DNA from 3 places in the Pantoea sp. X-Soil-YNGN-785 genome. Region 1 is predicted to be linked to each of the others. Evidence: predicted binding sites of a transcription regulator. Region 1 holds the regulator's gene; each other region holds the start of a gene.
The links. The regulator PurR, encoded in region 1, represses purine synthesis genes. The targets are predictions, from matches to a motif close to CANGCAAACGTTTGCNTG.
Positions count from the first base shown of each region.

Region 1 (9,814 bases):
GTTTTCGACAGCCCCTCGCACTGATTTCGCAGCACCTGAAAGAAGAGATAGCCTGGCGCGCCGAACAGCAGGGCGTGCAGATAGCCCTCGGCTTTAAGCGCCAGCGCGGGATCGATGTCATGCATCGCCCGGATAAGATAACCGGCGTGCCACAGCAGCACCATAATCAGCAGTGAGACAAAAAAGGCGAGCCAGTAGCCCTGGCGGATCTGTTCGCCGATGCGTTCGCGGCGGCCTGAACCGTTAAGTTGCGCAACGGTGGGCGTCAATGCAAGCAGAAGACCATGACCAAACAGGATGGCCGGAAGCCAGACAGAGGTGCCGACAGCAACGGCGGCCATATCCGTGGCGCTCACTGCGCCGGCCATAATGGTATCCACAAATCCCATTGCGGTTTGGGCCACCTGAGCAAGGATGACCGGAATCGCAAGGGCCAGCAATTGACGCGCTTCTGTTAAATACTTCTGCACGTTAACACCTGACTTATTAAATGAATTAAAAGGGCAGAAAAGCCCGGGGAATAGCGCGAACCAGTGTAACCGGGGTAACAGAATTCGCCAATCTTTGTCACACAATGCGTTTTGAACCCCATTAATGGGGTGAGGTGGGCTGAAATCTATCAGCCTACCGGAGCTGTGATAAACTAGCGTAAACTTCGCAGAGGCAAAGACTATGTTTACCGGTATTGTGCAGGGCACCGCAGAAATCGTGTCCATTGAAGAAAAAGAACTGTTTCGTACCCACACTGTCCGACTGCCGGAAGAGCTCCTGCCGGGACTGGCGCTGGGCGCATCCGTAGCCCATAACGGGTGCTGCCTGACCGTAACGGCAATCGAAGGTGACCGCGTCAGTTTCGATTTAATTAAAGAGACATTGCGCGTGACTAACCTTGGTGATTTACGCCAGGGCGATGTGGTGAATATTGAGCGTGCAGCGAAATTCAGCGACGAAATAGGCGGTCATCTGATGTCAGGTCATATTATGACCACCGCTGAAATCTGCAAGATTATCCAGTCAGAACACAATCGCGAAGTCTGGTTTAAAATCCAGGATCCGATGCAGATGAAATATATTCTGCATAAAGGTTTCGTCGGCATCGACGGCATAAGCCTGACGGTAGGTGATGTGACGAAGACCAAATTCTGCGTCTATCTGATTCCGGAAACGCTGGAGCGTACGACTCTGGGCGCGAAGACCTTTGGCGACCGGGTCAACATTGAGATCGATCCGCACACACAGGCAATCGTAGAGACCGTTGAGCGGGTGTTAGCCCAGCGCGATGCCGCGGCGGCAATGAGTATGCTGACCGGCCAGCCTGCCGCCGAGAGTTAATAACCCGCAAAGACTGCTGGAAAGCCAAATCGTGTGATTCTGGCAGCAGTATAATAGCCCGAAGCGCAGGGAACACAGTCAGAAGAGGAAAGCGTTCCGCAACTGGGACAAAAACGCCGGGAGCGTTTTTGAACAACGCAACGCGTTGGCCCGGCAACGGGCGCACCTCAGGGATGAGGTGCGTAATCGCGCGGGCCGAGCATGTCAGGGATGACGGGTTTTGCGACTTTCCGATCTGACTGTGTTCCCTATGCAGTTCCACTCTCAAAACAGGCCAGTTTTTTAAAACCTTCAGCACGGGATCACCCTCTTAACAAACTGACACTCCCTACCGCGCCACCCGTAATCCGCCCTCAACACCGCGACTGAACACAATCTGCCACAGCTGAATATCCCGCGCGCGGAAGGCGCCGGCACAGGCATTAAGATAATAGGAGAACATCCGCTTAAAGCGTTCGCCATAGTTATCAGCCAGCTCCGGCCAGGCCTGCAAAAAGCGCTCATGCCAGGCCATCAGCGTTTTGTCGTAATCGGCCCCAAAGTTATGCCAGTCTTCCAGAATAAAATGCGGCTCGCTGGCATCCGCCACGTGACGCACTGAAGGCAGGCAGCCGTTGGGGAAGATATATTTGTCGATCCAGGGATCGACACTCATATCGGTTTTAATCGCGCCAATGGTGTGAAGCAGAAAAATTCCGTCAGGCTTTAAATTACGATCAACCACATCAAAATAGGTGGCGTAATTCTTCGGCCCGACATGCTCGAACATGCCTACTGAAACGATGCGATCAAACTGCTCATTCAGATCGCGATAATCCTGCAACAGAATCGTGACGTCTAATCCACTACAGCGCTGCTGCGCCAGTTTCTGTTGTTCGGCGGAAATCGTCACGCCATGCACGTTGACGCCATAATGACGTGCGGCAAATTCCGCGAGTCCGCCCCAGCCACAGCCGATATCCAGCAGCGACATTCCAGGTTCCAGCGCTAATTTACGGCAAATCATATCCAGCTTGGCTTCCTGCGCCGTCGCCAGGGTCGTAGCTTCTTTCCAGTAGCCACAGGAATATTGCATATAGGGGTCGAGCATCAGTGAAAAGAGATCGTTACCCAGGTCGTAATGCTCTTTACCGACAATCCAGGCCCGCTTTTTCGACTGCAGATTGGTTAAGCGGGCAGCGGCAATGCGCAGCGTATCTTTAAAGTGATGCGGGAGTTGCTGATCGAGTTTATGTTTCAGCACCTGATGGAAGAAAATATCCAGCCGATCGCACTCCCACCATCCATCCATATAGCTCTCACCGAGCCCAAGCGATCCCTCCTGCAGAACACGCTTAAAAAAGCCGGGATGATTAATATGAATATCCCAGGGACGTGAACCATTAATTTCAATATCCGCTTTTTCCAGCATCTCGTGGACGATGCGATACCAATGGTTTTCTTCAGGGCTCACTGCTTCTGCATAAGATGAACTCATAGCTTTTCCACCACCTGTCCAATCTGAACCTGAACAAAGAGTAGTCAATTTCGTCAGGCATTGAGAAACGGTACGGATGACTCCGCACACCGGTTGACTGTGTGATACAGAGGACTGGACTAGCCTGCAGCAGGTCGGTCTGGGTAAGAATAACGCGCGCGAATACCGTCCCGGCAACAGGGTGCCAATCAGATTATTACGTTATTATATTGTTGATTTATTACAGATTTGTTGACCCGGATGAGTATATGCTCACGCGGGTCAATATTCAATGACTTATTGTTAGGAGGCTAACGAAAAAGTCAGTGTGTCAGTGATTATCCTGGCAGGCAGGTTGCGCGGAGGCAACAACAGTTTGTGCGCTTGCGGTACGCTGTATGACGTAACCCACCAGCGCCAGCAGAATCGTCACCGTCATCATCAGCGTAGTGGTAAACAGTGCATGCGTTAATCCGGCAGAGACTGCCAGGCTTGCAGCGAAGCAGAGTCCTAGCTGTAAAGTGTTCTGCAATGCGGCCGCTTTACCGGTGGCGTGCGGGAAGGGCGTCAGCGCACTGGAAACCACGATTGGATAGATCGCACCGTTAGCCAGCGCCATACCGCAGAACGGCACCATCAGGCTCACCAGCGTGCTGCCGCCTGACAGCGCGACGGCAAACAGCGCCAGAATGCTCAGGCTGTAAATGCCCAGCAGCCACGGTAACAGCTGAGCGCCATTAAAGCGGTTAAGAAGGGCACGACAGCCGAATCCACCAATCAAAAAGGCGAGCGTCTGGGGCACATAACTCAGGCCGATATCGGCGGGTGAAAGGCCCAGATCCGCCAGAATAAACGGCGAGCCGGTCAGCCAGGCAAAAAAACTGGCTGAACAGGCGGAGTAGACCAGCACGTTGCCGCTGTAAACCCGTGATTTCAGCAGAGTGAAAAAGCCAGGCTGGGCTCCTTTCTCGCGTGCTTCCTGGCGTACGGTGGGCAGGCGCAGCGTGGTCAGAATCAACGCCACCGCAATCAGCGTCAGCACCAGGAAAATCGAACGCCAGTGGAAATGGCCGATGAGCCAGGCACCCAGCAACGGGGCCAGCGCCGGGGAGAGCGCAACCAGCGGCATAATCGTGGCAAAGACTTTGTTAGCGCGCGCGGCAGGATAGCGATCCACTACCAGTGCCTGCCAGCTCACGGCCGCAGCACAGACGCCAATCGCCTGCACAAAGCGCAGCGCCAGCATCAGAGTGATATCATTCACCCACAGCATGCCCGCACAGCCGATGCCAAACATGGCCAGTCCGGCCAGCAGCACCGGTTTACGTCCAATGCGATCGGAAAGCGGTCCCCAGAAGAGCTGCCCACAGGCGAAACCCGCCAGAAAGAGACTCATACTGGCGCTGATCAGGCCCGGCGAGGTATTAAACGTTTGCTGCATCGCACCAAAGGCGGGCAGGTACATATCTGTGGCTAAAAAGCCGAGCATGCTCAGCAGGGCAAGGTAGGGCATAAATCCTTTATTCGACAACATCTCATTCTCATTTTTGCAGGATGAACGCGGCAGAGTGTAAAAGGTGCGTTTGCCGCTGTGAAACGGTAATATTTGCCGATTGCTGTTAAAATTTTTGAAGGCAGATTATGTGGTCAGAATATGCATTAGAGGTCGTTGACGCGGTCGCCCGCGGGGGCAGCTTCAGCGCCGCTGCTCAGGAGCTGCATCGGGTGCCCTCTGCCATCAGCTACACGGTGCGTCAGCTGGAGAACTGGCTGGCAGTGCCGCTGTTCGAACGCCAGCATCGCGAAGTGGTGCTGACGCCAGCAGGCGAACATTTTGTTCGGGAAGGGCGCAGCGTCATCAAAAAAATGCTTGCCACCCGGCGTCAGTGTCAGCAGCTGGCCAACGGCTGGCGCGGGCAGCTCAGCATTGCCGTTGACCGCATCGCCAAACCTCAACGCACCCGGCAGCTGGTCAAAGACTTCTATCGCCACTTCCCCGATATGGAACTGATCATCAGCTATGAAGTCTTTAACGGCGTCTGGGATGCACTGGCCGACGGTCGGGTGGAAGTTGCGATTGGGGCCACCCAGGCGATTCCGGTAGGCGGACGGTTTGCATTTCGAGATATGGGTACGCTCAACTGGCGCTGCGTGGTCGCGCCCGATCATCCTCTGACTCAGGCGAACCAGATCGATGATGACACGCTGCGTAGCTGGCCGTCACTGGTGCTGGAAGATACATCACGCGCACTGCCGCGTCGTATGACATGGACGCTGGATAACCAGCGCAGGCTGGTGGTGCCGGAGTGGCAAACCGGACTGGAGTGCGTGCAGGCAGGCTTGTGTGTGGCGATGGTGCCGGGTCATCTGGCCAGACCACTGCTCGACAGCGGCGAGCTGGTCGAACTGACGCTGCCGGTGGCATTTCCGGATAGCCCCTGTTGCGTCAGCTGGGCAGAAGATCGCGCATCACCGGCGACAGGCTGGTTGCTCAGCTATCTGGGTGATGCGCAAACGCTTAATCAGGAGTGGTTAAGCGAGGATTAGCGGCGATAGTCGCGGAACGGACCATCTGCCACTGAACGGCGCTCAATCAGCGTCGGATGGACTTCAATCGTTTGTGACACTTCGCGCTTACTGGTGATGCGGTCAAGCAGCATATCCAGCGCTTTCTCACCCAGCTGGGCTTTTGGCTGATGCACCGTGGTCAGGGCAGGGGCGAAATAGCGGGCGTTGCGCACATTGTCATAGCCGATGATCGAAATATCCTGCGGTACGCGCAAACCCATCTCGTCGGCGGCGCAAATGGCCCCCATCGCCATGATGTCACCGCCGCAGAACACCGCCGTAGGGCGTTGTTTCTGTGACAGGATCTGCTGCATCGCCTGATAGCCTGACTCCGGCTCAAAGTCACCCTGTACAATCCACTCGGCACGCGGCTGAATACCCGCTTCTTCCAGCGCCTTCAGAAAACCGGCATGGCGTCCGCCGCCGGTATTGCGCTCCATCTGACCGGGGATAGCACCAATATCACGGTGTCCGCGTTCAATCAGATAACGTCCCGCCAGATAGCCGCCCTGGAAGGCGTTATCGAGAACTGTATCAGTAAAGTCGGCGCGCGATTCGCCCCAGTCCATCACCACCATCGGGATATTGCGGTTCTCTTCCAGCATCTGCAGCAGATCGTCCGGATACTCAGAGCACATCACCAGCAGACCATCGACGCGCTTCTGCGCCATCATGCTGAGATAGGCGCGCTGTTTTTGGAGATCGTTATGCGCATTACCCAAAATCAGCGTATAGCCTTTGTCAAAACAGTGGTTTTCAACCGCTTCAATAATTTCAGCGAAATAGGGCGCTTCGCTGGAGGTGGCAAGCAGGCCCAGCGTTTTGGTGTGGTTTACTTTCAGGCTGCGCGCCACAGCACTTGGCGAGTAGTGCAGTTCCTTAATTGCCTGCCAGACCGCCTCGCGTGTTTCTTCAGCGACAAAGCGGGTTTTATTGATGACGTGCGAAACGGTGGTCGTTGAGACGCCAGCGCGTTTCGCCACATCTTTAATTGTTGCCATGAAAATCGGACTCCAGTGCTTACCTAACTCTATGATAAGCGTAATGTTAAACGTTTGCGTCTGCTCAGGGTTTTTTCCGCAAAAATGCGGCTTTTCTGGCCGGTAAACAGGCCGCTGGCGGAGAAAAAACGCCAGAAAAGATGCGCAAACGGAATCAGGGTTGCGCGCGTTGCGCAACAAAGGCGGGATTCTAACAAGGCTGAACGGATAAAACGAGATTTTTACCGGACCCTGTGGGAAAATGCCATATCCCTGCAAAGTGTGTGACTAAGGAGCAAGCAATGAGTACCGATTTGAAACTGGCTTTGATGACCACTGTCGGCTGTCTGCTGATGATTGTGGCCTTTAGTTTTACTGCCATTCTGCACTAATAAAAAAAGCCGGGATTATCCCGGCTTTTTTCTGACTGTTCTGCTGCTCAGCGTATCGTTTTCGGCGTCATCACCCGACGGGCACCAATATAGTGGCGCTGCCAGTAATCTTCCCCTAATGCACTGATCTGAATATCTTTGCCGGTACGTGGCGACTGAATAAACTTGCCATCGCCCAAATAAACGCCGACGTGGTCCGCTGTGCCGCGGCCATTAATACGGAAGAAGACCAGATCGCCTTTCTCCAGCGACTCACGCTTGATCGGCGCGGCGTCACGCAGGTGATACATCTCGTTAGCGGTACGCGGGATCTTAAATTTCACCAGGTCTTTATAGGCATACCAGACCAGACCGCTGCAATCGAAACCGGTATGTGGAGAGGTGCCGCCCCACTGATAGGGTTTACCCAACTGCCCCATCAGCTTGGTCATTGCAGTCTCACGCGCCTTCTGATAGCGCTGGCGGTGGGATTTGCTCATTTTAATCGTGCCTGGCTCGCGGGTGGTGACCTCAGCGGTTTTCAGCTGGCGCTGATGCCCATAGCGTTTCTTCTCTTTATTTTTTTCTTTGCTTTTGCTGATACGGGCGGTTTTGAGCGAGGTCTTCTTAGCAGGCGTCTGATTAGCAGTGAGTTCGACTTTTTTCTGTTTTTTCGTTTTAAGTTTTTGGTCAGGGCTGAGACGAGTTTTTTTCGTCACCGTTTTTACCGGGCGACGCTTGCGGCGTTCATCGTCGCGCGCACTCTTTTTCTCTGCTTTATGCGTATTGACGTTCACCGGCGCGTGAGGCGACGCAGCGGCGATGTTGAAAAACAGTTGCGCAAAGGCCAGCATAAAAAGCGTAATGATTAAACGCATAGTCCATTAATTAGTTAAGTTGTCAGGGCCACTACGCACCGCGACAAAGTTGAGATTAATCTGATCCAGGATCAGTGCCCAGGCCATTCTAGTCCAGTTCGCTTAAAAACTGTAATGCCTTTTAATGTTAATCTTTGCAGCCCACGTGATTGCACTGAAAATGAACATTTTCAGCATGTTATACCAACGGAATTATTACGAATTATTAAACTGTTACCAGCTGTTAATACCTGAAGTTAAATGTCCTGCGCACGGGACTTAACAATGATGGTCATTTAATCGGGCAGGGAGCAAAATCTCATTTTCAGTCACGCTGTGAAGTCGCTACAATAAACAAACACGAAGTAACGAATTAAGGAAGGCAATTATGAGTACTGTAGAAAAAATTCAGCGCCAGATCGCAGAAAACCCGATCCTGCTGTACATGAAAGGTTCCCCGAAACTGCCAAGCTGCGGTTTCTCTGCACAGGCGGTGCAGGCGCTGTCAGCCTGCGGTGAGCGTTTTGCTTACGTGGATATTCTGCAGAACCCGGACATTCGTGCTGAGCTGCCGAAATACGCTAACTGGCCGACCTTCCCGCAGCTATGGGTGGATGGTGAACTGGTTGGTGGATGCGACATCATCGTCGAGATGTTACAGCGTGGTGAACTGCAGTCGCTGATCAAAGAGACCGCAGAAAAATTTAAAGAAGCAGAATAAAAAAAGGCCGACATTATGTCGGCCTCTTTCATTGTGGCATCCCTTATGCGGATGTCGTGGCGTCTGCGTCGCCCCCGGCGAAGGGCAGAGGCCAGCCACCTAACCGTTTCCAGCGGTTCACCAGCTCGCAGAACAGTGTCGCCGTCTGCTGAGTGTCATAGAGCGCTGAATGCGCCTGCGTACTGTCAAACTCCATTCCCGCCGCAATACAGGCTTTCGCCAGCACCGTCTGACCCAGCACCAGTCCGCTCAGCGCTGCGGTATCAAAGGTGGCAAACGGGTGAAACGGATTGCGCTTCAGGCTGGCACGTTCTGCTGCCGCTGACATAAAGTTCAGATCAAACGTGGCATTGTGCGCCACCATAATGGCGCGATTGCAGCCGCTATCTTTAATGCCCTTGCGCACCATTTTGAAAATGGCGTGCAGCGCCTCATATTCACTCACCGCGCCGCGCAGCGGATTACTCGGATCGATACCGGTAAAGGCCAGCGCTTCCGGATGCAGCAGCGAGCCGACAAAGGGTTCGACGTTGAAATGCAGCGTCTGGTCAATCTGAATCCATCCCTCTTCATCCATTTTCAGCGTGATAGCGGCAATCTCCAGTAACGCATCGGTTTGCGCGTTGAAACCAGCGGTTTCAACGTCGATCACCACCGGATAGAAGCCACGGAAACGTTGATTGAGTGCATTAGGGGAATTCGATTCAGACATCAGGATCTCGTTGCAGAAAAAGGGCAGCGCGTATTATGGCAAAAAACGGGGACGGGTGCAGCAGATGAAGCGCAGAGAAAGGGATTCAGCCCACCGGGTCAGGCGGGCTGAGGGGCAGGTTTAGTTGCCCAGGCCGTTACCGGCATCTTTGTTCTCGATCAGCTCGATTTTGTAGCCATCGGGATCTTCAACAAAGGCAATAATGGTGGAGCCGCCTTTAACCGGGCCCGCTTCACGGGTCACGTTGCCGCCATCTTTGCGGATACGTTCGCAGGCTGCTGCTGCGTCATCGACGCCCAGCGCGATGTGACCATAAGCATCGCCGAGGTCATATTTATCAACGCCCCAGTTGTAGGTCAGCTCGATCACCGCACCTTCGCTTTCGTCGGTGTAGCCTACGAACGCCAGGGTATATTTATATTCGGTGTTTTCGCTCTGACGTAGCACGCGCATGCCCAGCACACGGGTGTAGAAATCGATTGAACGTTGCAGATCGCCAACGCGCAGCATGGTATGAAGTAAACGCATAACATCCTCTTTTAAATAAAACGCCATCGCCGGATGACCCAGGCGCTAAGTATAGCGATGAAAATCGCCATTGAATAATGGCTGCCGTCATCGTCCCGGACGGCAGCCCAAACAGATTACAGTGTCGGGTAGTCGATATAACCTTCCGCGCCGCCGCCGTAGAAGCTTTCCGGGCGCTGTGGGTTGAGTGGGGCATCCTGCTGCAGACGCTCAACCAGATCCGGGTTAGCAATGTAATCACGACCAAATGCAACCGCATCGATCAGACCGCGACCAATCAGATCATCCG
Region 1 covers NZ_AP035942.1:1,813,773-1,823,586, forward strand. Annotated here, with positions in the region: gene AC6I8E_RS08395 (MATE family efflux transporter) at 1-470, opposite strand, end outside; gene AC6I8E_RS08400 (riboflavin synthase) at 673-1,332, shown strand; gene cfa (cyclopropane fatty acyl phospholipid synthase) at 1,661-2,809, opposite strand; gene punC (purine nucleoside transporter PunC) at 3,120-4,322, opposite strand; gene punR (DNA-binding transcriptional activator PunR) at 4,430-5,335, shown strand; gene purR (HTH-type transcriptional repressor PurR) at 5,332-6,357, opposite strand; gene cydH (cytochrome bd-I oxidase subunit CydH) at 6,639-6,728, shown strand; gene AC6I8E_RS08430 (C40 family peptidase) at 6,776-7,585, opposite strand; gene AC6I8E_RS08435 (Grx4 family monothiol glutaredoxin) at 7,950-8,285, shown strand; gene rnt (ribonuclease T) at 8,329-8,997, opposite strand; gene gloA (lactoylglutathione lyase) at 9,118-9,525, opposite strand; gene AC6I8E_RS08450 (alkene reductase) at 9,642-9,814, opposite strand, start outside.

Region 2 (9,814 bases), 1.5 Mb from region 1:
GCACCAGCGCCAGTGCTAAGCCGATGATCTCGCGACCATGATGCAGGAACTCACTGATCGGCGTTTTCCAGCCATCTGCGAACAGCAGCGGCGGGATGAACAGCACCAGAAACAGCTCCGGATCAAAGTCGACATGCAGACCAAACGTGGGCCAGGCCAGCATCGCACCTACGGCGATCTGCACCAGCGGCAACGGGATCTGAAAAGGGAGAATGCGGGCCGCGACGCCAGAGAGCGACACGACCAGCGTCATGATGAGAATAGTAAAAAAGATTTCCATGCTTTCCTTAGGCGTCGTTTCTTTCAATCATTGGTTAAGCGCTAAAGTGTAAAACAAACGGCGGTGAAGGTTGTCAGCTACGCGTGCGCCGGGCGGGAAAAAAGTGAAAAATTCCGGGCGCGCAGTCGCACGCCCGGTTATACAGTCAGATCGCCCAGCCACCGGCGTAAAACGCCACCAGCGCGACGGCAATGATCACGGTGCCGACGTTGAGCTTACGCCATTCACCGGCGAACAGACGCCCCACTACGAGGCTGGCGAAACCGATCATGATGCCGGTCACGATGTTGCAGGTAAGCACGATGATCACCGCCGTGAGCAGGCCCGACATCGCATCGACAAAATCACCGAAGTCGACTTTCGCCACGTTACTGAGCATCAACAGACCGACATACATGAGTGCAGGCGCAGTCGCGTAAGCGGGAACCAGATAAGCCAGCGGCGACATAAACAGGATGGCGAGGAACAGCAGGCCCACCACAATCGCGGTGAGGCCGGTCTTACCGCCCGCCGCCGTTCCTGCCGCCGATTCGATGTAAACCGCAGCCGGTGACGCGCCTACCAGACCTGCGAACAGGCTGCTGACGGAGTCGCTGGTCAGCGCACGACCGCCATTGATAATCTGGCCCTGTTTATCCAGCAGGTTAGCCTGCCCTGCGACCGCGCGGATGGTGCCGGTGGCGTCAAAGACCGCCGTCATTACCAGTGCCAGCACGCTGGGCAGCACCACAGGCTGCATCGCACCCATGATGTCGAGGCTGAACAGCAGCGACTGACCGCTGGCGTCACGCAGGCTCGGCAGGGCAAACAGTCCCTGATATGTCACCGACGGGTCAAAGATCAGGCCCAGCAGCGAAATAGCGATAATGGTCAGCAGGATGCCGCCCGGTACCCGGCGCTTCTCCAGTCCGATAATCGCGGCCAGTCCCAGCAGCGTCATCATCACCGGGAAAGTGGTGAAGTGACCCAGCGCTACCGGCAGGCCCGGAGCCGGGTTTTTTACCACCAGACCCACGCCATCAGCGGCGATGAGCAGCAAAAACAGGCCAATCCCGACGCCGGTGCCGTGCGCCACGCCCATCGGCAGGTTACGCAAAATCCAGGCACGAATGCCGGTCACGGAGATCAGCGTAAACAGCAGGCCCATCAGGAACACTGCGCCCAGCGCCACCGGCACGCTGATATGCTGACCCAGCACCAGACTGAAAGCGGTAAAGGCGGTTAAGGAGATGGCACAGCCAATCGCCATCGGCAGGTTGGCCCACAGTCCCATAAGGATGGAACCAAAGCTGGCGACCAGACAGGTGGCGACAAACACGGCGGAGGGGGAGAAACCGGCTTTGCCCAGCATTCCTGGTACCACGATGACGGAGTAAACCATCGCCAGGAAGGTGGTGAGTCCGGCCAGAATTTCCTGACGCACGCTGCTGCCGCGCGCCGAGATCGAGAACCAGGCGTCCAGTTTTCCACTGGCCGGGCGTGATTCAGTTGACATAGTTGAGCCTCAAAAATTTTTGTTGTGTGGATCGCTCTGCGACCATCGCTGTCCCTGGAATAAGCGGGTAAACGGCGTCACTGTCGGGATTAACCCGCCAGGCAAACGTTTACCTTGCCGCAGATAATTAGCCGTCAAAAGCGGCCAGATAAAAAGGCATACGATTATCCGGCGTTTAGCGCCACGTTTTCAACTCTAAGAGGGAGATTCTTTGGCATAAAGATTGGGCGTAACAGGCTGGCCGACACCCGGCTGAAGCCAGTCTGAAACGCTGAGGCCATAAACTTAATGTCATATAAAGAGAGGATTTACACCGGCGCAGCGGTGATCGTACAGCACGCGCCGGTGGAGAGAGACGATTAACCTGGCAGCGAAAGCTCGCCGCCCTGCGCAATCGCGCGTTGCCAGGCGGCGCGCTGCTGCACCGTCTGCAACCATTTCCCGGTGGCGGGCATCTGATTGAGTCCGGCACGGCGCGCCAGTGCCAGCAGCGGAAAGCTCATCTGGATATCCGCAATGGTAAAACGCTCACCGGCAAACCAGGGATGCGCCGCCAGATGCTGTTCGATCATCTGCCTGTGCGGCTTAAGCTGTTTATCCAGGAACGCCTTCTGCACCCCTTTGCCAAATGCCGCGCCGACCGGACGCAGCAGCCACGGCACCGGCGCTTTGCCCATCTGCCCGAAGATCAGCTTCATTACCAGCAGCGGCATCAGTGAGCCTTCAGCATAATGCAGCCAGTAGCGGCACTGTAACCGTGACGCCTCATCACTCACTTTCAGCCGGAATTCGCGATCATATTTCCCTTCAAGGTATTCGAGAATAGCACCCGATTCAGCTACCACCTGGTTTCCGTCAGTAATGACCGGCGATTTTCCCAGTGGATGCACTTTTTTCAGCGCCTCCGGGGCCAGCATGGTGGGTTCGCGTTGATAGTGTTTAATCTGGTACGGCACTTCCAGCTCTTCCAGCAGCCACAGCACCCGATGCGAGCGCGATTTTTCAAGATGGTGAACGGTGATCATCATGATTCCCTGTGTGTTGACCTTCACCAAGTATAGACATCACTCCACAGGCGGATGTTTATCATCCTGTTCCGGGTCAAGCAGCACTGCACCCGAGCCCTGCTGACCCAGCCGGTCGCCAGGATTGCGCAGCGGACAGTCGCGCATCGACAGGCAGCCGCAGCCGATACAGCCATCCAGGTCATTGCGCAGGCGAGTCAGGGTTTCAATGCGCTTATCCAGCTCTTCGCGCCAGTGCCGGGTCAGCGCATCCCATTCCGTCGTCGACATGCGCTTATCGGGCGGAATGTGGTCAAGACTGTCGCTGACCGTCGCCAGCGGGATGCCAATGCGCTGCGCAATCTTGATGATCGCCACGCGTCGCAGCACGTCGCGGCTGTAACGGCGCTGATTACCGCTGTTACGGGTGCTGAAAATGAGGCCTTTGGTTTCATAAAAGTGCAGCGCCGAGACCGCCACACCGCTGCGGCGCGCCACTTCACCGGGTGTTAAAACCGGTTTTGGATAGTTGCGTTCTTTTTTCATCAGACCCTTTACCTCAAGTTAACTTGAGGAATTATACTCCTTCTCCATTGAAACCCCTAAACTCCCATTACCCCTTATTAAGCACCAGAAGGATGAGGCCATGATGCAAGAAGAGATCATTCATTCCCTGACGGACTGGATTGACCAGAACCTCGATAAGAGCCTGTCGATTGATGAGGTTGCGGCAAAATCAGGCTATTCGAAATGGCACCTGCAGCGTATGTTCCGTTCCGTGACGAAACAGACGCTGGGTGGCTATATTCGTGAGCGCCGCCTGACGCTGGCCGCAGAAGCGCTATCGCAGACACAGCGTCCGGTGTTTGATATCGCGATGCAATATGGCTATGACTCGCAGCAGACCTTCTCCAGGGTGTTTCGTCGTCAGTTTTCACAGACCCCGACAGCTTACCGCCACACCATGCGCCGCCAGGCGATTCAGCGCCCTCGCCTGCTGAGTTTTGGCTGTAACGACGGCATTACCAGCTTTACCCAGCGCACCACCGGCGAGTGCTGCCCGGTCCGTTAATTCTTTGCTGCGCCCGCTCCGGGCGCATCTGCCTGATTTCCCCCGCCGTTCTTCTTCTGCTGCTCACTTTTTCCGCACGTCACTACCATACAAGAGTCAAATTTTGTTCAAAATTTAAAATCGGGTGATATAATGTGACCCAAGTCACACTTTGAACCTGGGTTGACGGCAAAAAAGTCCTACCTGACACACTTTTTTGTCGCCGGTGATGTCCGCAGATTGTCAGGAATACTTACTGATATTGAGGTCCGGCCGATGGCTACGTTAACCGCCAGTTTTCTTGTTATGCGTTGGGAACTGCTGAGCGCAATCATGATGTTTTTTGCCAGCACCCTGAAAACCAAACTTCGTCAGGACAGCCGTCACGTGATGGCCTTTATGTGTGGCGGGATTGGTTTAGGCATGACCTGCTGGTTTGTTACCGGTCTGATGGGCATTACCCTGAGCATGGAAAACGTGCACAACTTCGTGGAAATCTCAAAGCACGCCTTTATTGATGCGATGAGCCAGGCGCCTGCTGACTGGCCGATGCCCTGATTTTTACGCATAAAAAACCCCGCTTAGCGGGGTTTTTTATATTGCTGTGTGAACTTAAATTTTCTTCAACATGGCAGGGATATTAACATCCTGCACTGTAACGCCCGGGCTCTGCGTTCCGCGGCGGTCCTGAATCCACATATCTCCCATCATCTGGTTTAAACCACGATCCAATCCGGTAACCAGCCCTGCACCTGGGGTGAAGGTCAGTTCGCCAAAGTAGATGTGCTCGTCATGGATATACCAGTCCACACGCACGTAGTCGAAATCACTGGCCAGCTTTTTGCTCAGTTCGAGCGCATGTTCCAGTGACGGCATAATCGGTGAAACATCCAGACCGGTATCGCGAATCTTGTGATAGGCCTCATTGAGGTTATTCACGTAGAAATTCATCGACAGCAGCGGCTGACAGCGGTTGTAGATCACCTGCAGCACATATTCGAACCGGCCATCACGCTTGTTGAACATATGAAACTTGTAATCGATCGGCGCGCTTTTGCCATCACCAATGTACTTCTCAACCAGGATGCGTGGCTTGATGTAGCGATAGTGAATCTCACGCGCTTCGTTGGCGAAGTCGGTCTTCAGCCAGCGATAGCAGTCATGAATGATCTGCTGCTTGCGCAACGCGTCCGGCTCTTCCAGCAGAATTTCTACCATGTTGGAAGCGTGGTTCGGCTTGATCACCGTTCCCTTCCAGCAAGGCAGGCTGTTCAGCGTGGTCGGGTCAGTGGTTTCGTGTACCAGCGGGATCAGGTATTCATTACCGATTTTTTCAGCAATGAATTCGCGCACCGAGTACTTATCTGACAGACGACCGTAGTTCTGGTAATCGCCGAAGATAAACTTACGGTACAACACCTTCTCGTTGAACACTTTTGGCTGACGCAGATTGGGCAGCTTTCTGAACTTATGGAAGTAGTAGATGCGGTCCTGATAAGCCCAGGGCATCTTCTTGATAAAGTACTGCACACTTTTTCTGAGTTCTTCTTTCAACTTGAGCATATCTGACCTCATTTGTATGTTTTGTAGTTGAGTGAGGAAACCTGAATCTTTTGAATGACGCCGTTTTTAAAGAAGTAATTCATTACGGTCAGGGACAAAAGTTCTGAAAGGAAAACGCTCCACGCGGCCCCCATGATGCCGTGACCCTGGATCAACCACCAGGAGAGCGGCAGACTGATGACCATCAGGCAGATGATTTTCCTCAGCAAGTAGTTAAATCCTCCCTCTTTGACCATGTAGCGATACGCTACGGTCCCCATTGCCGAAAAGCTGGTCGCTATCGACAGCAACGTAATGAGACTTCCTGACTGTGTGTATTCCGGTCCGTACAACGCGATGATGATCTGCTCGCCGTAAAGCGAAATCACCAGCAGCATCAGCAATGAAACTGCCATAACGTAGCCATTGAGCCGGGCAGCCAGCTTAATAGCCACCTCGCCGCGCTCCCTGAAGATTTCAGTGAAGCAGGAGGTGATCAGCGCAACCGGGATAAAAATCCAGGAGGCGGAAATGGTATTTGCCGCCGCAAACAGACCGAGGTCGCGCGCAGGCGCCGTGCCTGCCAGAAACATCTGCGCCGCTTTAACCTGCACCGAGATAAAGATGCTGGAGATCGCCAGCGGCAGACCGGCATACATCAGATAGCGCAGATAGGCGGTGCGCTTTTCGCGCGGCGGCATCTGATCCTGATGGTCCTGATAGAAGTTGTGACGCTTGATCAGGTAAGGCACCAGCGTCACGGCAACAATCGACAGCGTCAGCCAGAGCGGATTAAGACGCAGCCAGGCGACGGTAAAGCTGATGCCGAAACTCAGCAGCATGCCCACAGCGTTAGCGATGGTGTTAAGACGCGAAGCAAGACGTGCGTTGTTATAAACGCTGAAGGTGTCCTGGGTGACAAAAACCGAGGCAACAAATGAGGCCAGTGCAAACGCCAGGAAGTTTTCCTGCATGTTGTACCAGACCCAAATTAAGACTGGCACCGACGTGACCAGCAATAGCACCATGCGCAGCGTACGGGCGATGGTCATCAGGCGCAGGCCTTTCGACGCATTTTTGCTGACGCGCTTAAACAGAATGGTTTCGGTGCCAAAGATTGCGACGGTTTGCACCATGGCAAATAGTGAAGTAGAAAACGCCATCTGGCCAAACACCGTTGGACCAAAGGATTTAGCCACGTAAGACGTCACAAAAATGACGCCAAAAACGGAGATGATCTTCTCAGACATCATCCAGGCGGCATTAGACATTACGCTCAATTTCATCGACTCTTCCTTAGTATTACTCAACTACAACCGCTTCGGTACAACATCCCTGTAACGAATTAATAAGCGCTCAGTGGGCCTGGCGAAAATGTATGACTTCAGACCAAACTGGTCCGAAAATTGAGATGTAAATCATGATCCGGAGAGTGAATTCAGGATAATTCTTATTATAAATGGCGCGAATCACTTCTGATGGAAACGATTTCAGGCTGAAAATAAAACAACCTTAAAGAGCTATACCGGCATATTAATCAAGTCGGCGAAGCTAAATATCCACTGTACGTAGAATTTTTTCGTATTTTGGATGCGATGAATTTATAACAAAAACCCGCCTCCAGGAAGGCACGCTCCCCGGATAAGAATAAAATAAGATTTATCCCATGATGATATTTCTTCTAAATATCTTAATTTAGGCTTCGCAATTCAATTCGCGCACTTTAATACTGCCTTAATAAAATCTTACAGTGCCAGAAATTATTAAAGTCATTCTCATCCATTAATCGATAAGAAAGGTAAGAGCATTTATGAGAAAGTCACGATACAGCGAAGATCAAATCACAAATGCCATTAAAGCTTCTGAATCGGGCGTGAAAGTCAGAGAGATTTGTGAAGAGTTAGGCATCTCTGAAGCCACGTTCTATAGCTGGAAAAAGAAGTTTTCTGGGTTGTCTTCGGAAGAAGGCAGAAAAATCAAGGAGCTGGAAGAAAAACTGCAGAATGTCACACGTGAACTGCAGACGCTCAACTCGGACAAAGAGATGCTGCAGAGCGTTCTGAAGCACTTCTTTACTACTAATGAAAAACGACAGGCTGTGGATTTCCTGCAGACCACCTTCGACATTGGCACCCGCCGCAGCTGCCGCTTATTAGATATCAGCCGCAGCGTATACCACTATCCGTCAGGCACGGAGAATCGCTAAACCTAATGCTACCGCGCTTTTTAGACTTAACGCTGAGATTTGTTCTTACCAGAAGAGATGAAGATCATTTAACAGGACAATTGCGGCACCCTTTTCCGCTCCATTTATAACTAATGAATGGCTTCACGGCTAAGCTTCTTTTTTTGCGGTAAAATTGATTCACAACAGCAAAAGTCTCGCATTCCACGCCTTATCTTCCCCTCCCAATCTCGTTTACGCGGGATTGGGCCTTCCCTTTTTTTAGTTTAGTCCTGCTAATCGTCGGAACTAAATCGTCTCAATATCATTAAGCCGCTTTAAACATCGCACAAACATTAATCACCGTAAATTTGAGTTAATGGTGGACCTGCCTGAAATTTTGCGGTTGCGCTTTAATTCCCGATGATGGGTTTATTGCATTAACTTACTCCAGGATTAATCCGGGTTAAATAGTTTATTACTCCTTATCACTAACGTTATGGGTCTATCTTTTGACTCTCTTCATTGCGCATCATTGATGCCAGAGATTAATCTTTAATTATTAACGCAGCGGCGGAATTCTCTTACTCATTTATCACTGAGTGAAGTTAATGGTGGTTTTTAGTCCCCTTTTCTCAGGTCCATAACGCAATAAACAGCAGTGGATAAAAGCGTAACGTCCATAATGCTGCGCTATTTTTCCTGATTAATGACCGATATCTGACCGGTGAACGGTTGCCAGCGCTGGAACAGGCCACTTTCAGCCGCCAGAAAGGGCCGTTTTTTTACTGACAAAGGGAGGATGAAGGGGGTTATCGGGGGATACCGGACAACAGTGCGGAACCATGAAATCGATTTCGCGGTATAAATCTGCCGGAGAGCGAGCAAATCAGGATAGGGTTTAATCTTAAAAAGCCGCGCGGCGTCTTGTCCGCGCGGTAAAGGCATTCAGGTGAGCTTTACGGTTTACTCTTTAATCGCGACGACCTGGGGTTGCGGTTTGATGCGCATTGCCCAGATCACACCCGCCATCAGACAAACAATGCCCATCAGAGTGAGCTGCGGCGGCCAGCGTTGATACCAGAGAAAAGTCCATAACAGGCCAAAGAGTATCTCGAAAACGATCAGCGGTCCCATCAGTACGGTAGGCAGACGCTGGCTGGCAGCATTCCAGCATAAGGTACCCAGCCAGGAACAGAGCAGGCCAATCGTCAGCATCAATGCGATGAATACCATGGGTCGCGGCCCGAACGGCAGCGAAAAATCGGGCTGCTGCCAGGCGAGCTGAACGCTGACCAGCGCGTACAGGATCAGTGCCATCGGCAGCGTCACCAGCCCCTGCGCGGTAGCCCAGGTTGAGGGGCGCAGTTCGGGATGCGTACGCAGCCAGCGGGCATTACGCAGCGGATACCAGGTCCAGCAGACTACCGCCAATAGTGCCAGCACGATACCGGTCAGATAACGACTGAGATCCAGCGTAGCACCCTGACTCTGCAGCTCCGCCGCGTTCACGCAAAGCAAGCCAGCCGCCATCATGACCAGTGCCGGGAACAACCGCCGCCACGGCAATCGTCCTTCAAGATGGCCATAACAGAGATTAGCCGTGACGGCGATCACCACCGGCAGCGTGCCGATAATCATGGTGGAGACCGGCCCGCCGGTTCGCTGAATGGCGTTAGCCAGAAACGCATAGTAAAAGAGGTTTCCCACCAGCGAGAGCTTTACGGCCTCAAGCCAGTCAGCGCGTGACAGCTGACGCAGACGACGACGGCTGTGCCAGGCCAGCGGTAGCGCAATCAGCCCAAACGCCACATAACGTCCCGCCGATTGCAGCGCGCCAGGATAGTCCGGCACCAGCAGCGGCCCGACAAAGATTAGCCCCCACATCAGTCCGGCAGTGACGGCAAACATAATTCCCGCAAACATGATTTCTTCCTTATACAGACTTTTGGCAGAGTGTGGCGGGTTCGGGCGGGAAATGCTTGTAGCAGATTGCGGTGGTATCAGGGCTGGCGGACCTGCTTTTGATAGCGGCCCGGCGTAATGCCATAACGGTGAGCAAAGGCGCGGGTGAGATGAGCCTGATCGGTCAATCCCACCGCCGCCGCGACGCTGGCGGCCGCTTCACCCTGTGCCAGCCTTTGCTTGGCGTCATAGAGCCGGAAAGCCATCAGCATCTGATGCGGCGTAACGTGATAGTGCTGGCGAAAGGCACGTAAGAAGTGCCACGGCGACAGTGAAGCCAGCGCCGCCAGCTCCTCCAGCCGCACCGGTTCTG
Region 2 covers NZ_AP035942.1:314,374-324,187, reverse strand. Annotated here, with positions in the region: gene AC6I8E_RS01425 (Na+/H+ antiporter) at 1-280, opposite strand, end outside; gene AC6I8E_RS01420 (NCS2 family permease) at 426-1,775, opposite strand; gene AC6I8E_RS01415 (glutathione S-transferase family protein) at 2,135-2,800, opposite strand; gene soxR (redox-sensitive transcriptional activator SoxR) at 2,840-3,325, opposite strand; gene soxS (superoxide response transcriptional regulator SoxS) at 3,426-3,851, shown strand; gene AC6I8E_RS01400 (YjcB family protein) at 4,107-4,388, shown strand; gene AC6I8E_RS01395 (ATP-grasp fold amidoligase family protein) at 4,443-5,393, opposite strand; gene AC6I8E_RS01390 (oligosaccharide flippase family protein) at 5,402-6,658, opposite strand; gene AC6I8E_RS01385 (transposase) at 7,183-7,578, shown strand; gene AC6I8E_RS01380 (DMT family transporter) at 8,503-9,462, opposite strand; gene AC6I8E_RS01375 (AraC family transcriptional regulator) at 9,540-9,814, opposite strand, start outside.
Region 2: the regulator PurR is predicted to act here: its motif matches at 1,874-1,891, upstream of AC6I8E_RS01420 (NCS2 family permease).

Region 3 (9,814 bases), 760 kb from region 1:
ATGGGTTTGAATTCCTCTTTCTGTCGACTCAGGGTGTTATAAATCTTAAGCATTGAACGGTTCCGTTTTTGCGTGTGGTTGGCTTTTTTAAGTATCCAGACATTGTGCCGTATTTTTATCGCTCGCGCGACGCAAAGCAAGCCAACTGCGCCGTGCTGCTGACGCGTCATTGGAAATTATGATATAAGAACGGTCGACTAAAAGGGGTACGCCAGTTAACAGCGCGATCCCGGCAACTGATCACAACCTTTACAGGACAACAAAAATGGTAACTTTCCAGACGAACCATGGCGATATCGTAATCAAAACTTTCGATGATAAAGCGCCGGCAACCGTACAGAACTTCCTGGATTACTGCCGTGAAGGTTTTTACGACAACACCATTTTCCACCGTGTCATCAACGGCTTTATGATTCAGGGCGGCGGCTTCGAGCCGGGCATGAAGCAGAAAGCTACCAAAGATGAAATCCAGAACGAAGCGAACAACGGTCTGAAAAACACCAAAGGTACGCTGGCAATGGCACGTACCTCTGCACCGCACTCTGCGACCGCACAGTTCTTCATCAACGTGGCTGACAATGACTTCCTGAACTTCCGTGACGAAAGCGTTCAGGGCTGGGGCTACTGCGTATTCGCAGAAGTGGTTGAAGGCATGGACGTGGTCGAGAAGATCAAAGCCGTTTCTACCGGCCGCAGCGGCATGCACCAGGATGTGCCAAAGGATGACGTCGTGATCCAGAAAGTGACCGTCAGCGAGTAATGTCCCGCACGCTGTTTATCGCAGATCTCCATCTGTGTCAGGAAGAACCGGCGATTACCGCCGGTTTTCTGCATTTTTTACAGCGCGAAGCGCCCCACTGCGACGCGCTCTATATTCTCGGCGATCTGTTTGAAGCCTGGATTGGCGACGACGATCCCAATCCGCTGCATCAGCAGATTGCCCGCGCCCTGCGCGCCTTGCCAGTTCCCGTCTATTTTATTCATGGCAACCGCGACTTCCTGATTGGCCGACGCTTTGCGCGCGCCAGCGGCATGACGCTGCTGCCGGAAGAACAGGTACTGACGCTCTACGGCCATCGACTGCTGATCATGCACGGCGATACGCTCTGCACGGACGATGCGGGTTATCTGCGCTTTCGTGCCAAAGTGCACAATCCCTGGATTCAGCGACTGTTCCTGACGCTGCCGTTGTGGATACGCAAACGCATTGCCGCCCGGATGCGCGCCGACAGCAAACAGGCCAACCAGCACAAATCCCAGACCATTATGGATGTGAATCAGGATGCCGTGGCCGCCGCGATGCTGCGCCAGCAAGTGCCGCTGCTGATCCACGGCCACACCCATCGCCCGGCAATCCATACGCTGAGCTTAAAAGGTGAAACGGCGCAGCGCGCGGTGCTGGGTGCCTGGCACAGCCGTGGCTCGATGATTCAGCTCGACGCCAGCGGCATTCAGCTTATCCATTTCGACTTCTGATCGCCGGTTAAATCCACGACATCTGGCCGACGCAACCGTTTTCCTTGCGTCGTTGTCATGCTATTCTCGGTGCCCTTCAAAACCTGTCCGCCCGGCCAGGTCTGTTTGTTTATTCACAGGAGTTGACCGCATGTCATCCAACGCCCCGGCCCGCATCGCCATTGTTATGGGTTCCAGAAGTGACTGGGCCACCATGCAGTTCGCCGCTGAAATCCTGACCAGTCTGGACGTCCCTTTTCACGTTGAAGTGGTCTCTGCGCACCGCACCCCGGATAAACTGTTCAGCTTTGCCGAAACGGCAGCGGACAACGGTTTGCAGGTGATTATTGCTGGCGCAGGTGGCGCGGCGCATCTGCCGGGAATGCTGGCAGCAAAAACCCTGGTGCCGGTGCTGGGTGTACCGGTGCAGAGTGCAGCCCTGAGCGGCGTCGATAGCCTCTATTCGATTGTGCAGATGCCGCGCGGTATTCCGGTCGGTACGCTGGCGATTGGCAAAGCAGGCGCAGCCAATGCCGCCCTGCTGGCCGCGCAGATTCTGGCACTGCATGACAGCGCGCTGGCATCCCGTCTGAATACCTGGCGTCAGAGTCAGACCGATGAGGTGCTGAACCATCCCGATCCGCGGGTGGATGCATGAAGCCGGTCTGCGTACTGGGCAACGGCCAGTTAGGTCGTATGCTGCGCCAGGCGGGTGAACCGCTAGGTATCGCGGTCTATCCGGTAGGTCTGGATGCCGATCCTGCCGCCCTGCCGATCGCTGACAGCGTGATCACCGCCGAAATCGAACGCTGGCCGGAGACCGCGCTGACGCGTGAGCTGGCGAGTCATCCGGCTTTTGTTAACCGTGATATTTTCCCACGTCTGGCCGATCGCCTGACGCAGAAACAGCTGCTGGATCAGCTGGGACTGGCGACCGCGCCATGGCAGTTGCTGGCGGACAAAAGCGAATGGCCAGCGGTGTTTGATTCACTGGGCGAGCTGGCGATTGTGAAAAGCCGCACCGGCGGTTACGACGGGCGGGGTCAGTGGCGTCTGCGTGCTGATGAAACTGACCAGTTGCCGGAGGCATGCTACGGCGAATGCATCGTTGAGCAGGGCATTAACTTTTCCGGTGAAGTGTCACTGGTCGGCGCGCGCGGTCACGATGGCTCGGTGGTGTTCTATCCGCTGACGCATAACCTGCATCAGGACGGCATTCTGCGCACCAGCGTGGCACAGCCGCAGGCGGATCAGACACAGCAGCAGCAGGCCGAAGCGATGCTGAGCGCGATCATGCAGGCGCTGAATTACGTGGGCGTGATGGCGATGGAGTGTTTTGTGACGCCAGCCGGACTGCTGATCAATGAGCTCGCACCGCGTGTACACAACAGTGGTCACTGGACACAGAACGGTGCGTCGATCAGCCAGTTTGAGCTGCATCTGCGCGCCATTCTGGGCCTGGCCTTACCGCAGCCGGTGGTGTTTGCGCCGTCGGTAATGGTGAATCTGATTGGTACCGACGTGAATCTCAGCTGGCTGCAGCAGCCGCTGGTGCATCTGCACTGGTATGACAAAGAAGTGCGTCCGGGTCGTAAAGTGGGCCACCTCAATCTGACCGACAGCAATGCAGAGCGGCTGAAAGCGGCGCTGAATGCGCTGGTGCCTCAGCTTCCGGAAGAGTACGCCAGCGACATCGCCTGGGCCGTTGAAAAGCTGTAGTTTCCCTGAACCCGTTACCCGATTGCGGGTAACGGGTGCGTCTGGATAAAGGTCAAAGGCGGCCTGGCGCCGCCTTATTTCAGCCCTGCCTTATGCCGCATCAAACTTCCTGAACAGCGCCTTCCCTTTCAGTAACCGGATCCCCAGCCAGCCGCCACACAGCGACAGCAGCAGCGCGCCACACAACGGCAACGCCAGCCATAATGTCCAGTCAGGCTGCCATGGGAAGTCGAAAATCTTAGTCTGTAATCCCCACAGCGCCGCTTCTGCTCCCATTGCGGCCGCCACGCCGGAGACCACGCCGAGCAGCGCAAACTCACACCACAGCGTGGTGCGCAGCAGGCGTTTGCCCGCACCGAGCGTGCGATAGACCACCAGTTCCTGCCGACGCTGCCGCATCCCGACCTGAATCTGCGCCAGCAACAGCAACACACCGCAGGCGGTGACCAGTACCACCATGATCTCCAGCGCCCGGCTGACCTGCGTCAGTACCTGACCGATCTGCTGCATAATGCTGCCGATATCCAGCAGACTCAGCGCCGGGAAAGCACGGTTCAGCTGCGCCAGCAGAACAGGATTCGCCTCCATGCGGAAGCTGGTGAGCCAGGTCTGCGGCTGGCTGTCGAGCGCACCCGGCGGGAAGATAAAGAAGAAGTTCGGCTTCAGACTTTCCCAGTCCACTTTACGCAGGCTGGTAATACGGGCGCTGAACGTCTGCGTATCACCGTCGAACGTCAGGGTATCGCCGAGCTTCAGCCCCAGCCGATCCGCCAGCTCCACTTCCATCGACACTTCACCCGCTTTCGGCGGCCAGTTGCCTGCCACCAGCGGATTGTGATCCGGGCGATCGGCCAGCGCCGTCAGGTTAAGCTCGCGGTTAAGGGCATTATCCAGTTTCGGATCGGCCGGTTTACCGTTGAGTTCGCTAAGCCGCACCCGCGCAATCGGATAGAAGGTTTCAGGCTTAATCTGATGCGCTTGCAGGAAATCACGCACCTGCGGCACCTGATCCGCCGTCATGTTGAGCAGGAAGAAGTTCGGGCTATCCGCCGGTAATTGCTGCTGCCAGCGATCCAGCAGATCGCCGCGCATCACCAGCAGCAGCGCCAGCAGCATAAACGACAGGGAAAAGGCCGCGAGCTGGCTCAGCGTCATCCCGGGCTGGCGCAGCAGCCGGTTGATCGCCAGTCGCAGTGCCAGATTGCGTACCACCAGCCGACGCAGCAGCAGCAGGGTTCCCCAGCCGAGTAACGCCAGTAATCCCGCCAGCACCACCACACCCGCCAGCAGCGCCCAGAGCATTTTACTGCCGCCGACCAGCAGCGCTAACAGCGCCACCACCACCACGATCATTACCGGAATATAAAATTTCAGCGGCCAGAGATTTGCCACCGCATCGCGCCGCAGCACCCGCAGCGGCTGGGTTGCCAGCAGCAGACGATAGGGATGCAGACCCACCAGCAGCGAAATCACAAACAGCGAACCCACCGCCCAGATCCACGGCCAGACGCTGGCCGCCGGTAAGCTGGCAGGCAACACGGGTTTCAGCATCGTCATCAGGATCGCTTCCACCCCCTGTCCCACAACGCCTCCGGCAATCGCCGCGAGCAGCAGCACCGCCAGCCACTGGCCGATGATCAACCGCTGCAACGCGCCCTGCGTTGCGCCCAGGGTTTTCAGCACCGCCACCAGATCGTAGCGGCTGCGGCAATAGTGGCTCATGGCAACCGCCACAGCCGCAATCGCCAGCATCAGCGTCAGTAAGGCCGAGAGCAGCAGGAATTGCTGCGCGCGCTGCATCGAACGGCCCAGCGCATCTTCTGAGTTATCTACGCTGATCCAGCGCTGATCCGCCTTCAGCTGTGGTTGAATCCAGCGGTCATAGCGGGCCAGCTGCTCAGGATTGCCGGAAAATTTATAGCGCCAGGTGATGCGGCTGCCAGGCTGAATCGCACCGGTTCTGGCGGCATCCGCCAGATTGATCAGCAGGCGCGGTGCCATCTCAAACGGGTTAAAGCCGCCATCCGGCTCCTGAATCACCTCACCGCTGATGCGCAGCTGGGTATCCCCCACTTCCAGCATGTCGCCCACTTTCAGATTCAGCAGCGCCATCAGGCGCGGTGCCGCCAGCGCGGTGCCTGCCTGGGGCCGCAGCCCCGGCGGCTGCGTCTGCAGCGTGCCAAACATCGGGTAGCGGTCATCCACCGCTTTGACGGAGGCGAGCTGCGGTGACTGATCTGCAAAAGTCATGGTCATAAAGGTGAGCTGGGAACTGACCGTCAGGCCGGTTTCCCGCGCCTTTTCCAGCCAGGCTTCGGGCGCAGCATCGGTGCTGCGCAGCGTGCGGTCACCGGCCATAAAATCACGGCTCTGCTGATTCAGCCCTTTTTCCATGCGATCGCTGATCGACCCCAGCGCCAGTACGCAGGCTACCGCCAGCGTCAGGGCCAGCCAGACAATCAGCAGCGAGGGCGAACGCCACTCGCGCCAGAACCAGCGCCAGATCATTGCTCCTCCCACAATTTACCGTCGCGCAGCCGCAGACGACGATCGCAGCGCGCCGCCAGTTGCTCGTCATGCGTCACCAGAATCAGCGTGGTGGCGAAGTCGCGATTAAGGGAAAAGAGCAAATCGGCGATGCGATCACCGGTTTTACGATCGAGGTTGCCGGTCGGCTCATCGGCAAACAGCAGACCCGGACGACCACTGAAGGCGCGGGCCAGCGCGACACGCTGCTGTTCACCGCCTGACAGCTGAGCGGGCAGATGATGCAGACGTTCACCCAGCCCGAGCAGCGTCAAAAGTTCCCGTGCCTGTTCGCGGCTCTGGCGGTCGCTGTCGCCGCGCAGGAGTGATGGCAGCTGAACGTTCTCCTGCGCATTCAGGGTCGGCACCAGCATGAATGACTGAAACACAAAGCCGACCTGCCGGGCACGCAGGGCCGCACGCTGCTCTTCGTTCATCTGGTGCAGCGGCTGCCCCAGCAGATGAACTTCGCCGCTGCTGCCATCGTCCAGCCCGGCCAGAATGCCCAGCAGGGTTGACTTGCCGGAGCCGGACTCGCCAATCAGCGCAATGGTCTCGGCTGGTTTGACAACCAACTCAACTCCGGTGAGGATGGTTAACTGATGCTCTCCCTGACCGACGGACTTAGTAAGATGATGAACTTCAACAATGTTTTCCGCTGGCATTATCCCTTCCTGTTATTGATTCTTCTGATGGCGTCGCGTCTTGCTGCTGCAGATACCCTGATGGTGCTGGGCGACAGCCTGAGTGCAGGCTATCGTATGTCTGCCACGGCGGCCTGGCCCAGCCTGCTCGATAAGCAGTGGCAGCAAAAACCGAAAGTGGTCAACGCCAGCATCAGCGGCGATACTGCCGCACAGGGACTGGCGCGTCTGCCTGCGCTATTAAAACAGCATCAGCCGCAATGGGTGTTAATCGAACTGGGCGGTAACGATGGTCTGCGCGGTTTTCCGCCTGATGCTATCGCGCAGAATCTGAGTAAAGTCATCGACGATGTCAAAGCCGCCAATGCAAAGCCGCTGCTGATGCAGATCCGCCTGCCCGCCAACTATGGCCGCCGCTACACCGAAGCGTTCAGCGGCATCTACCCTGGCCTGGCGCAGCAGCATGATATTCCTCTGGTGCCCTTTTTCATGGAGCAGGTCTATCTGAAGCCCGGGTGGATGCAGCAGGATGGCATTCATCCTAATCCTGATGCCCAGCCGTTTATCGCCGGGTTAATGGCAAAAGAACTGGCTCCCTTAGTTAAGCAGCCGTAGCGCGCCTGGATGCGCAAAAAGGGTAAAGAAATGCAAAAAACCATTCTGATTACAGGTTGTTCCAGCGGTATTGGCCTGGTCGCCGCGCACGATCTGCTGGCGCGGGGTTATAAGGTGATCGCCGCCTGCCGAAAAGCCGACGATGTCGCCCGCATGAACACGCTGGGTTATACGGGCATCCAGCTCGATCTCGACGATCCGCAGAGTGTCGATCGGGCAGCGGATGCGGTACTCGCGCTCTGCGATAACCGTCTGGCCGCACTGTTTAACAATGCCGGATTTGGTCTCTATGGCCCGCTGCATACGCTCTCGCGTCAGCAGCTGGAGCAGCAGTTTTCCAGCAACTTTTTCGGCGTCCATCAGCTGACGCTGCGGCTGTTGCCCGCGCTGCAGGCCAGCGGTGATGGCCGCATTGTTAATACCAGCTCGGTGCTGGGCCTGATCTCCACGCCTGGCCGGGGTGCCTATGCCGCCAGTAAATATGCGCTGGAAGCCTGGAGCGATGCGCTGCGGCTCGAAGTGCGCAGCCGTGGCATCCGGGTCAGCCTGATTGAGCCTGGCCCGATTGAGACCCGCTTTACCAACAATGTGACGCAGGGGGAACAGCATAACCCGGTGCGTAACCCGGGTATCGCGGCACGCTTTACCCTGCCAGCAGAAGCCATTCTGCCTAAACTTCGTCACGCACTCGAGAGTAAACATCCACGTTTGCGCTATCCGGTGACGCTGGTCGCACACGTAATGAGCCTGCTGAAACGGTTACTGCCAGGCTGGATGCTGGATCGCATTTTGCGCAGCCATTAATCAGCCATGCGCAATAGCGCTTGAAGCCGGGCCAGTTGGCCCCATATTCTTAGAACACTTTTTGCAAAGAGACTTATCCATGTCACCACACGCTTCTATCATCGACATCAACGAATCTAACCTGCAGCAGACCCTTGAGCAGTCGATGCAGCTGCCGGTGCTGTTCTACTTCTGGTCTGAGCGCAGCCAGCACTGTCAGGAGCTGACACCTGTGCTGGAGCGTCTGGCGCAGGAGTACGCGGGTCAGTTTATTCTCGCAAAACTCGATTGCGACAAAGAGCAAAGGGTGGCGTCGCAGTTTGGTCTGCGTTCAATCCCGACCGTCTACCTGTTCCAGGATGGTCAGCCGGTTGACGGCTTCCAGGGACCGCAGCCGGAAGAGGCGATCCGTGCCCTGCTGGAAAAAGTGCTGCCGCGTGAAGAAGAACTGAAAGCGCAGCAGGCGATGGCACTGATGCAGGAAGGTAAACCGCTGGAGGCATTGCCGCTGTTAAAAGATGCGTGGCAGCTGAGCAACCAATCCAGTGAGATTGGTTTCCTGCTGGCAGACGTGCTGATTACCCTGAACCGCAGCGATGAAGCGGAGGCGGTGCTGAAAGTTGTCCCCCTTCAGGATCAGGATACCCGCTATCAGAGCCTGATGGCGCAGATCGATCTGCTGAAACAGGCTGCGGATACGCCGGAGATTCAGCAGTTGCAATCCGAGCTGGAAGCGGACCCGTCTAACGCCGGGCTGGCTGCTAAACTCTCGTTACAGCTGCATCAGGTGGGTCGTAATGAAGAAGCACTGGAACTGCTGTTCAGCTTCCTGAAATCCGATCTCAATGCCGCTGATGGCCAGGCGCGTAAAATGCTGCAGGAGATTCTGGCAGCGCTGGGAACCGGCGATGCACTGGCTGCGCGTTATCGTCGCCAGCTCTATTCCCTGCTGTACTAAACAGCAGCACCACGGGCCGAAGCGACTCGGCCCGTTAATCTGACAATGCGGAGGTTGTATGATAACTGTCATTCCTGCCCTGATTATTCTGGCACTGGTTGCGGTCTGGGCGACCGTCAAGATCGTCCCACAAGGTTTTCAATGGACGGTTGAGCGCTTTGGCCGTTATACCCGCACGCTACAGCCAGGATTAAGTCTGGTGGTGCCGTTCATGGATCGCGTTGGTCGCAAGATCAACATGATGGAACAGGTACTGGATATCCCCTCTCAGGAGATTATCTCCAAAGATAACGCCAACGTCACCATCGATGCGGTCTGTTTTATTCAGGTCGTTGACCCGGCGCGTGCCGCCTATGAAGTCAGCAATCTTGAGCAGGCGATTCTGAACCTCACGATGACCAATATGCGTACCGTGCTGGGCAGCATGGAGCTGGACGAAATGCTGTCACAGCGCGACAGCATTAATACCCGTCTGCTGCATATCGTGGATGAAGCCACCAATCCGTGGGGCGTTAAGATTACCCGCATCGAGATTCGCGACGTGCGTCCACCGCAGGAGCTGATCGGCGCAATGAATGCACAGATGAAAGCGGAGCGAACCAAGCGCGCCGATATTCTGACAGCCGAAGGGGTACGACAGGCGGCAATCCTGCGCGCTGAAGGGGAGAAGCAGTCGCAGATCCTCAAAGCGGAAGGTGAACGTACCTCGGCGTTCCTGCAGGCAGAAGCCCGTGAACGTCAGGCTGAAGCGGAAGCTAACGCCACTAAAATGGTCTCGGAAGCGATCGCCGCGGGAGACATTCAGGCTATCAACTACTTCGTGGCGCAAAAGTACACAGATGCGCTGCAAAAAATCGGTGAAGGCACTAACAGCAAAGTCGTGATGATGCCGCTGGAAGCGAGCAGTCTGCTGGGGTCGATTGCGGGCATCGGTGAACTGCTGAAGGAATCGCGTACCGAGTCGAAACGCTGATGCTGATGGAAATCATCGCGCATCCGCACTGGTTCTGGCTGACGCTGGGTGGATTACTGCTGGCGGCTGAGATGCTGGGCACCAGCGGTTATTTGCTGTGGAGCGGGCTGGCGGCAGTTATTGTCGGCATCTTTGAGTGGC
Region 3 covers NZ_AP035942.1:1,049,852-1,059,665, reverse strand. Annotated here, with positions in the region: gene cysS (cysteine--tRNA ligase) at 1-53, opposite strand, end outside; gene ppiB (peptidylprolyl isomerase B) at 266-760, shown strand; gene lpxH (UDP-2,3-diacylglucosamine diphosphatase) at 760-1,476, shown strand; gene purE (5-(carboxyamino)imidazole ribonucleotide mutase) at 1,607-2,113, shown strand; gene purK (5-(carboxyamino)imidazole ribonucleotide synthase) at 2,110-3,174, shown strand; gene ybbP (putative ABC transporter permease subunit YbbP) at 3,265-5,682, opposite strand; gene ybbA (putative ABC transporter ATP-binding protein YbbA) at 5,679-6,365, opposite strand; gene tesA (multifunctional acyl-CoA thioesterase I/protease I/lysophospholipase L1) at 6,333-6,959, shown strand; gene AC6I8E_RS04755 (SDR family oxidoreductase) at 6,990-7,763, shown strand; gene AC6I8E_RS04750 (thioredoxin family protein) at 7,843-8,700, shown strand; gene AC6I8E_RS04745 (SPFH domain-containing protein) at 8,759-9,673, shown strand; gene AC6I8E_RS04740 (NfeD family protein) at 9,673-9,814, shown strand, end outside.
Region 3: the regulator PurR is predicted to act here: its motif matches at 1,505-1,522, upstream of purE (5-(carboxyamino)imidazole ribonucleotide mutase).